DNA from 3 places in the Parvibaculum lavamentivorans DS-1 genome. Region 2 is predicted to be linked to each of the others. Evidence: predicted binding sites of a transcription regulator. Region 2 holds the regulator's gene; each other region holds the start of a gene.
What was found. Region 2 encodes PhoB, which activates phosphate uptake and scavenging genes when phosphate is short. Its sites were predicted from a motif close to TGTCATNNANCTGTCAT; they were not measured.
Positions count from the first base shown of each region.

Region 1 (3,274 bases), 780 kb from region 2:
CAACGAGGTGCTGGCAGGCTTCATCCGCGGCCAGGTGATTGTCTGCCTGGTGCTCGGTACGATTTATGCGGTAGGCCTGACGCTGGTCGGCCTTCGTTTCGGGCTTATTGTCGGCATTGTTGCCGGCATTATCAGCTTCATTCCCTATCTCGGGACCATTCTCGGTTTCGTGGTCGGGCTGGCGCTGGCCCTATTCCAGTTCGGCACCGATTTCGTGCAGGTCGGCATGGTGATTGGTGTCTTCGCCATCGGCCAGTTCATCGAAGGGAATTTTCTGTCGCCGAAGCTCGTTGGGGACCGGGTGAAGCTTCATCCGGTATGGGTGATGTTCGCGATCTTTGCCTTTGCCGCCCTCTTCGGCTTCGTCGGGGCGTTGCTTGCGCTGCCGATTGCCGCTGCCCTCGGTGTGCTCGCGCGTTTCGGCGTCGCGCAATACCGCAAGAGCCAGCTCTATCTCGGAACATCGTCTGGCCGCGTCATCCCGCCGCGCGATACCGACAGCTGAAGATGCCTCGCCAGCTCGCTTTTGAACTCGGGCACCGGCCGGCCTTCGGCCGTGAGGATTTTCTCGTTGCGCCGCCAAACGAGGCCGCCGTGGCGCTGATCGATGCCTGGCCGGACTGGCCGGACCGCGTGGTGGCGCTCTCGGGGCCGGAGGGAAGCGGCAAGACCCATCTCGCCGAAGTCTGGCGGAATGCGGCTGGCGCCGTGTCGCTGGCGCCGTCAGCGCTGGCAGGGGCGGATGTCCCGGCGCTGGTGGCGGCGCGAACGATCATCCTCGAAGACCTTGCAGCGCCAGATGCGGCTGCCGAGCGGGCCCTTTTCCATCTCGTCAATCTGGTGCGGGAGGAGGGTGCCTTCCTTCTCATTACCGCCCGTGTGCCGCTGTCCCGCCTGCCACTGGCGCTGCCGGACCTTGCCTCGCGGCTGAAGGCGGTTCCACAGGCGGAATTAGGCCCGCCCGACGATGCGCTGCTGGCGGGCATCCTCGTGAAGCTCTTCGACGACCGTCAGCTTCGGGTCGCCCCCGCCGTGATCGCCTGGCTTGCCGCGCGGATCGAGCGTTCGGTAAGGGCCGCCCGCGATGCTGTGGCGGAACTCGACCGCGCCTCGCTTTCAGGCAAGCGCCCGATCACCGTGCCGCTCGCCGCCGAAATCCTCGGGACGCAGGACGAGATGAAGTTCTAGCCTCCGAACCGCTTCCGCGCTGGAGATGCGCGGAACAAAAATATGCCGATTCCCAGATAGGCCGCGTATTCGAGCGCCATGGCGAGCCAGCGACCGTCATGGACGAGAAACTGCGTCGTCTCGACGAAGCAGACTATGGCCATGGCGCCATAGCCCAACGCCACGGCCAAGGGCGTGTGGCGCCAGCCCGCGGTATAGCCGGCCAGAAAGGCGAGAGAGGCAGCCAGCACCGAGAACCAGTGGGCGAGGAGCATGGGGCGGGGAAGGAGCGGATTGGCAACGCGCGGCCATGGGACAGTGGGCAACACCAGCTCCATGAGCCCGGTCAACGCCCAGAGCAGCAACCCTGCGTGAAGAACGACCAGCAACTGAAGGAAAAGCCCTGGAATCCTGCCCATCCCTGCCTCCTGGGCATTTTGACCGAAAATCGCCCAGCCTTCGCTTCCTTTTGCTTCGCAGTCATGACTCAGTCATGTGTTTGACATAAACTTAAGCGATAGCAGAGGCTTACTCCGTTTCTTGCAGAAGTGATCTCATGACCACCGCGCCGAACAGCCATGCCACAGAACCTTTGGCCGAGGAGCCCTCGCTGCCCCTACCTGCCGGAGGACCGCTGATCGGCGCGCATAGCCCGGACCGCTTCATCAATCGGGAAGCCTCGTGGCTCGCTTTCAACCGGCGTGTGCTGGAAGAGGCGCAGAATACCAATCACCCGCTTCTGGAGCGGCTTCGCTTCCTGTCGATTTCGGCATCGAACCTTGATGAGTTCTACATGGTCCGCGTGGCCGGCCTGAGGGGCCAGGTGAGCGCCGGGGTGACGACCCTTAGCCAGGACGGCTGCACGCCCGCCCAGCAGCTCGACCTTGTGAACACAATGGCGAATGACCTGATGGGCCAGCAGCAGCGCCAGTGGGTCGCGCTTTGTATAGAGATGCGCGCGGCTGGCATTTTCGTGCTGGAGCCGGATGAGGTCACACCGGATGAATTCGCCTGGCTGGAGACACGCTTTCTCGAGCAGGTCTTTCCAGTGCTGACGCCGCTGGCGATCGACCCGGCGCATCCTTTTCCGTTCATTCCCAATCTCGGCTTTGCGCTGGCGTTGCAACTGCGCCGCGTTTCCGACGGCAAGCTGATGGATGCGCTGTTGCCTGTTCCGACACAGGTGAAACGCTTCATCCGGCTGCCTGCGAGCGACAGGGAAGAGGGCATCCGTTTTATCAGCCTCGAAAACATGATCGGCCTGTTTCTCGACCGTCTCTTCCCCGGCTATACGGTGATCGGGCAGGGCGCCTTTCGCCTGTTGCGCGATAGTGACATTGAAATCGAGGAAGAAGCCGAAGACCTGGTTCGCTTTTTCGAAAGCGCCCTGAAGCGCCGCCGTCGTGGCAGCGTGATCCGGTTGAAGATCGAGGCGCGCACACCGGATTCGCTCCGCCAGTTCGTGGTGCACGAGCTTGGCGTGACGGAGCGTGAGCTTGTCTCGGTACAAGGCCTGCTTGGTCTCGCGCAAACGAGCCAGCTTATCGTCGATGACCGATCGGACCTGAAGTTCCCGCCCTATAATGCGCGCTTCCCGGAACGCATCCGCGACCACGGCGGCGACTGTTTTGCGGCGATCCGCTCCAAGGACATCATCGTCCATCATCCTTACGAGTCTTTCGACGTGGTGGTGCAGTTCATCCGGCAGGCAGCGGCCGATCCCGATGTCGTGGCGATCAAACAGACGCTCTACCGCACCTCGAAGGACAGCCCTATCGTGCAGGCGCTGATCGAGGCGGCAGAGGCCGGCAAGTCGGTGACGGCGCTGGTGGAGCTGAAGGCACGCTTCGACGAGGCGGCCAACATCGTCTGGGCGCGGAACCTTGAACGCGCGGGCGTGCAAGTGGTGTTTGGTTTTATCGAACTGAAGACCCACGCCAAGATTTCGCTTGTCGTGCGCAGAGAAGGCGGCGCATTGCGCTCCTATGTTCACTTCGGCACCGGCAATTACCACGCGGTAACGGCGAAGATCTACACCGACTGCTCGATGTTCACCTGCGATCCGCGCCTCGCGCACGATGCCTATCAGGTCTTCAACTACATCACG
Region 1 is NC_009719.1:3,562,352-3,565,625, reverse strand. Features, by position in the region: gene PLAV_RS16920 (AI-2E family transporter) at 1-505, shown strand, start outside; gene PLAV_RS16915 (HdaA/DnaA family protein) at 508-1,188, shown strand; gene PLAV_RS16910 (hypothetical protein) at 1,185-1,586, opposite strand; gene PLAV_RS16905 (RNA degradosome polyphosphate kinase) at 1,724-3,274, shown strand, end outside.
Region 1: a site for PhoB is predicted at 1,646-1,662, ahead of PLAV_RS16905 (RNA degradosome polyphosphate kinase). Genes of this name have one in related genera too.

Region 2 (3,274 bases):
TCAACCGCATGAACGACACGATCGACATCTGCAGCGTGACAGGGACCATCCTGATCGACGGCGCAAATATCTACGATGCGAAGATCGACCCCGTGCTGCTGCGCGCGCGTATTGGCATGGTCTTCCAGAAGCCCAACCCGTTTCCGAAGTCGATCTACGACAATATTTCATATGGGCCCCGCATCCACGGACATGCAAAGGCGGGCTCGGAGATGGATGAAATCGTCGAGACGAGCCTGCGCCGCGCGGGGCTCTGGAACGAAGTGAAGGATCGCCTCAAGGAGCCGGGCACCGGCCTGTCCGGCGGCCAGCAGCAGCGCCTCTGCATTGCCCGCGCGATTGCCGTGAACCCGGACGTGATCCTTATGGACGAACCCTGCTCCGCGCTCGATCCGATCGCGACGGCGAAGGTCGAGGAACTGATCGACGAACTGCGCGAACGCTACACTATCGTCATCGTCACGCATTCGATGCAGCAGGCGGCGCGCGTTTCACAGAAAGCCGCCTTCTTCCATCTCGGCAAACTGGTCGAAGTCGACGAGACGGAACGCATGTTCACCAATCCCTCGGATCAACGCACGCAGGATTACATTACCGGCCGCTTCGGCTGATCGATGCGGATGTATCTGCCAAGAGGCCAACAGGAGAACCGGCTGTGACCCAGCATATCGTGAAGTCGTTTCAGGAAGAGCTCGACGGGCTTTCCGCGCAGATCGCCCAGATGGGCGGGCTGACGGAGGCGCAGTTGCAAGCCGCAATCGAAGCCGTGGTGAAGCGCGACACGCAGCTTGCGGAACGCACCATCCGCGAGGACCAGCGCATCGACACGCTGGAGGCCGAGATCGAGAACCAAGCCATCCGCCTCATCGCGCTGCGCCAGCCCATGGCGGCGGACCTGCGCGAGGCCATCGCGGCGATCAAGATTTCGATCGACCTCGAACGCATCGGCGACCTCGCGAAGAACATCGCCAAGCGCGCCATGGTTCTGCAGAACGATTTCGAGGGCGCGAACCGGCTCATCCAGGGCATCTCGCGCATGGGGCGCCTTGCCCAGCGCCAGCTCAAGCAGGTGCTCGACGCCTATTCGAACCGCGAGGCGCAGGCGGCCATGGAGGTATGGCGCGACGACGAGGAAATCGACGCGATGTACAATTCGGTCTTCCGCGAGCTTCTCACCTACATGATGGAAGATCCCCGGACCATCGGCGTCTCGACGCATCTGCTTTTCATTGCGAAGAACATCGAGCGTATCGGCGACCACGCCACCAATATCGCCGAAACCGTCGGCTACCTCGTCACCGGCGAATGGGTTCATGACGAGCGCCCGAAAGGCGATACGACCAGCACCACCGCCGTTCACAGCGGCAGTTAAAGGAGGCTTGTGCGGCAATGGCAATAACAACACTTGCCCGTCGTGGCGAACAGGGCCACGCTTTGGACTTGGAACAGATTCGGCCTGAGACCGCTCACACAGAGCAGGGTCAGCCTGAGCGCAGCCAGTTCGAACGCAGAATGAAACCGAGCGTCATGATCGTCGAGGATGAAGAAGCGTTGCTGACGCTGCTTCAGTACAATCTCGACAAGGAAGGCTACAAGGTCATCACCGCCGCCGATGGCGAGGAGGCGGACCTGCTTATCCGCGAGACGACCCCCGACCTTATCCTGCTCGACTGGATGCTGCCGGGCCTCTCCGGCATCGAGCTTTGCCGCCGCCTGCGCGGCCGCCCCGAAACCCGCAATGTGCCGATCATCATGATTACGGCGCGCGGCGAGGAAACGGACCGCATTCGCGGCCTCGATATCGGCGCCGACGACTATGTAACGAAGCCCTTCTCGATGACGGAACTGCTGGCGCGCATCCGCGCCGTCATGCGCCGCATCCGGCCGGCCCTCACGGAAGACCTCGTGACCTTTGGCGACATCGTGATCGACCGCGCCGCCCACCGGGTGCGCAGGGGCGACCGCGAGGTCCATCTCGGCCCGACCGAATACCGCCTGCTCGATCACCTGATCCAGCATCCCGGCCGGGTCTTCAGCCGCGAGCAATTGCTGGATACGGTCTGGGGCTCGGATGTCTATGTCGAAGCCCGCACCGTCGACGTTCATGTCGGCCGGCTGCGCAAGGCGCTTAACGACAAGGGCGAGAAAGACCCGATCCGCACGGTCCGTTCCGCCGGCTACTCGCTGGACGAGCAGTTCCACGAATAGGCCGGCCTAACGAAAAGCAGGCATCCATGGGCCCATGGATGCCTGCTCCTTCCCCTCCTGGGCCCCCCGACCTGTCCCCCACCCGCCTTTAGGGGGACAGTGGAGCCGGAAAAACGCTCAGCTTACCAGCCGGTCCCTGCGCATCCGGTCGCGCTCGCGGTTCCGCCGCGCCTGCGCCGGCTGATAGGCCATGCGCGCATGTTCGGTGCAGTAGGGCGCGCCATGTTCGGCACCCCGGCCGCAGAAATGAAAGCCCGGCCGGCCCGGATCGCCGATCGGCCATTTGCAGGTATGTTCCGTGAGGGTGAGGACGGTCGCGCGCTGGATCGGCTCGAGGCCGCGTTCCTCGACATGGGCGGCTTCGGCGCGCTCGGCCGCCGCCTCGCGCTGGCGCTCGTCGCCGCGCGCTTCCGCCGTCAGCGGGTCCGGACGGCCGCGCACCAGCGTGCGGGGCGCCGGGGCGCGCGAGCGGGCAGGGCGGCTGGGCGTGGCGCGGCCTGACAATCCGAGGCGATGCACCTTGCCGATCACCGCATTGCGGGTCACGCCGCCGAGCTGCTTGGCGACCTGGCTGGCGCTCAGGCCTTCGGCCCAGAGCTTCTTCAGCAGTTCCACGCGTTCATCGGTCCACATGATGGTACTCCCCTTGGGGCCGGTTTCCGGCCCGGTTGGACGCCCGGTCCCGAACAACCCGGCATCAGCCCTGAAATCCGGCCCTGTCTCGCCCTTTACGGGTTTTGGCACCCCACTAGATTTCGTAGGCGTTAACCGGAAGTATACAATATCAGGGGGCAAAACCGCAACCGGCAGGGCTTCCGCACCGCCCCTTATCCACAGAAAAGAGCGATCGCGGCGGCACCAGCGCCCTTGTATGGGGCTTTCCGGGGCCTCACATGGGCGGCAGGGCCGGTTCCGGCTCTCCCCCTTCCCGCATTGCCCGGCAGGCCGCTCTGGCGTATGCCTCGGCCCCTGAAGCATCAGAAGAGGAAGCCATGAGCCTCACGCCCTATCCCGAGGAAGGTGCCCGCCGTTTCGGGGCGGTGAACTGGCTGGGCGTCTGGACGCT
Region 2 is NC_009719.1:431,261-434,534, forward strand. Features, by position in the region: gene pstB (phosphate ABC transporter ATP-binding protein PstB) at 1-611, shown strand, start outside; gene phoU (phosphate signaling complex protein PhoU) at 656-1,372, shown strand; gene phoB (phosphate regulon transcriptional regulator PhoB) at 1,513-2,208, shown strand; gene PLAV_RS02035 (GcrA family cell cycle regulator) at 2,326-2,841, opposite strand; gene PLAV_RS02040 (ABC transporter permease) at 3,201-3,274, shown strand, end outside.

Region 3 (3,274 bases), 1.7 Mb from region 2:
ATATTCGGCGAAGCGCGTATGGAACGAGGTCGAGAAGGGGATGCCCTTGCGGACGCAGAAGCGGCGCGCGGCAAGTCCCAGCGGCCCTTCGGTCGCGATATGGATGGCGTTGGGGTTCGCCTCGCGGATCATGCGCGCGATCTTGCGGCCCGGAAAAAGCGCCAGCCTTATTTCCGGATAGGTCGGCATCGGCACGGTCGTGAACATGTCGGGCGTGATGAAGGTCACTTCATGGCCCATGCCCTTCAGATGCGCCGTCAGTTGCTGCAGCGTCCGCACCACGCCGTTCACCTGCGGCGGCGCCGCATCCGACACGATCACGATGCGAAGCGTCTCGCAGAAGCGGCCGACATCGCGCGGCAAGGGCTTCCCACGCAACCGGCCGAGCAGGCGCGCGACGCGCCGCCGCCTGCTCGGGGCAGGGGAGAGAGCCGTTACTGATGTGTCATGCATATCAGGCAGCCGTGGGTACGAGCAGGGCGTCGTCTTCATCCGCCGGTTCCGTCTCGCCATTCGCGAGTTCGGTGTCCCAGGAGAAGGTCTGCCAGGTGATGAGCGAGAGGGCGCCCGTTTCGTCTTCGCTGAGCGCGGTGCAGCTTTCCACCCAGTCGCCGTCATTGCAGTAGAGCACGCCGTCGAAGTCGCGGATTTCCGCGTGGTGGATGTGTCCGCAGATCACGCCGTCGACGCCGCGTTCGCGGGCCGAGCGGGCAACGGCGTGTTCGTAGCTCGATATATATTCGACCGCGTTCTTCACCCGGTTCTTCAGGTAAGCCGAGAGCGACCAGTAGGAGAGGCCGAAGAAGCGGCGGATTTCGTGCAGCCAGTTGTTGAGCGCGAGCGCCATGCCATAGGCGCGGTCGCCGAGATGGGCGAGCCATTTCGCGTATTTCACCACGCTGTCGAACTGGTCGCCGTGAATGACGAGGAATTGCCGCCCGTCCGCCGTTTCGTGGATCGCCTCGCCGACGACGTCGACGCCGCCGAAATTGAGGCCGGTATAGTCGCGCAACGCCTCGTCGTGGTTGCCGGGCACATAGATGATGGTCGCGCCCTTGCGCGACTTGCGCAGCAGTTCCTGCACCACCGCATTATGCGCCGCGTTCCAGTACCAGGACCGCTTGATGCGCCAGCCGTCGATGATGTCGCCGACGAGGTAGATGGTGTCGGCGTCGTTGTGGCGGAGAAAGTCGAGCAGCAGCTCGGCCTTGCAGCCGGGGGTGCCCAGGTGAATGTCGGAGAGAAAAAGCGTTCTGTGCTGTTTGCGGTGCCTGGGGCGCGGCCCCAGCAATCTTTCGTCGAGCCCGCCGCGCCTCGCCCTTGCACGGGCTGCTTCCTTGCGGGCTTTCTTCGCGGATTGAGGTGGCGCCGTTTCGCTCGCCTGCCGCGGCCTATCGAACATCGTCGTATCGAACAGGGTCATATTCCTCGTCGATCGTTTTTGCGCCTCATGCGCCGGTCAATTCATCCGTCTGCGGAGCGCCTTGCCGTACCTCCGGGCCAGCCGATCCGTCTTTCGATGACCGGACTATGCGCGCCCTTTGACAAGGTCTTGTGACAGTTCGATGACGTTTATGTGACAGTGCCCGGCGGGTGGCGGGCGAGCCGCTTTATCCCCACATCCCTCCGGCATCGCGCCCGGTTATCCCCGGTTCAGAGGGCCGGTTGACCGGGGACAAGTTTTTCTGGCTAATCCTCCGGCATCGAATTTCATCCCTTGTCGCAACGCATAACGGTTTTGTGACAGTTACGTGACAGTTGGCCTCTGGAGCCCCGTTTTGGCGCTGCGCCGGTTCATCCATATCATCCTCAATCCGACCGCCGGCAGGCGCAAAAGACACCTGCTGGATGCTGTCATCGGACGTCTTCGCGCGGCCGGTGCCGATGTCACGATCGAGCTGACGACAGCGGCCGGTCACGCCACGGAGCTCGCCCGAGCAGCGGCACAATCGGGCAAGCCGGATGTGATCGTAGCGGCGGGCGGCGACGGAACCATCAATGAAGTTGCGCGCGGCCTGCTTGGACAAGGCGTACCGCTCGGCATTCTTCCGCTCGGCACGGCAAATGTGCTTGCCATCGAGATCGGTCTCCGTCCGCAGGCGGAGGAAGTAGCCTCGATGCTGCTTGGCGGGCCCGCGGAGCTGATGGGCACGGGCCTCGTGCAGGGAAAGATATTCCTGATGATGGTCGGCATCGGCTTTGACGGCGAAGTCGTTCACGCAATCGATCCGCGCCTGAAACGCATGTGGGGCAAGGGCGCCTTCATCTGGTCCGGGCTCAAGGCATGGGTGCGCGGCCCGGGCCGCGACATTCTGCTCACAGTCGACGGACGAGAGAAGCGCGCCGCATGGGTCGTCGTCACCAATGGCCGCCACTATGCGGGGCCCTTCGTGCTTGCGCCGGATGCGGACATAACGCAGCCGGGGCTTACTCTCTTTCTCTTCAAGGGAAAGTCGCGTTTCGCCTTCGCACTTTATCTCGCCGCGCTAGGGTTCGGCATTGCGGCGCGGCTGAGCAGCGTGGAAGTATTGCCGGCGCGGCGGATCGATGTCACCGCACCGCACGGTCTCGCTGTGGAAGTTGACGGCGACGACAGCGGCTTCCTGCCGCAGACGATAGAGCAGGGCACGCAGTTTCTCCGTCTCGTCATTCCCGGCTAGGCGGCATCCGCGTCGAATTGCGGGCGGCCAAGGCCGTTCTGCGACGGGCGTCTTTCCGGCTGTATCCAGCGGCGATAATATTCGGCAAGCGATACCGACACACCATCCGATCCCATGATGCGCGCATGTTCGCGCCGCAGTTTGCGCGGTTCGTTGACGCCGCAGGAATGCGCAATCACGCAGACTTCATGCGTCACGCGTTCGGCATAGCGGCGCACGCGCTCCGCCTTGTCCGTCACGTCGAGCCCGCGCTGCAGGCTCTTGTTATGCGTGGTGATGCCGGTCGGGCAGGTATTCTTGTTGCATTGAAGTGCCTGAATGCAGCCCAGCGAAAACATGTAGCCGCGCGCCGAACACACGAAATCCGCACCGACGCAGAGCGCCCATGCGACTTCGGCCGGCGTGATGAGCTTGCCGCTCGCATTGACGCGGATGCGCGTCTTCAGCTTGTGGCGTTCCAGCGCATCGCACAGCATCGGCAGGCTTTCCCAGATCGGCAGACCGACATAATCGATCAGCGCCATGGGTGCTGCGCCCGTGCCGCCATCGGCGCTGTCGAGGGTGATGAAGTCAGGCGCGTTCTCGATGCCGCGGCTGTTGATCTCGTCGCATAG
Region 3 is NC_009719.1:2,175,807-2,179,080, forward strand. Features, by position in the region: gene PLAV_RS10085 (glycosyltransferase family 4 protein) at 1-453, opposite strand, end outside; gene PLAV_RS10090 (UDP-2,3-diacylglucosamine diphosphatase) at 455-1,423, opposite strand; gene PLAV_RS10095 (diacylglycerol/lipid kinase family protein) at 1,779-2,660, shown strand; gene PLAV_RS10100 (FMN-binding glutamate synthase family protein) at 2,657-3,274, opposite strand, start outside.
Region 3: a site for PhoB is predicted at 1,555-1,571, ahead of PLAV_RS10090 (UDP-2,3-diacylglucosamine diphosphatase). Genes of this name have one in related genera too.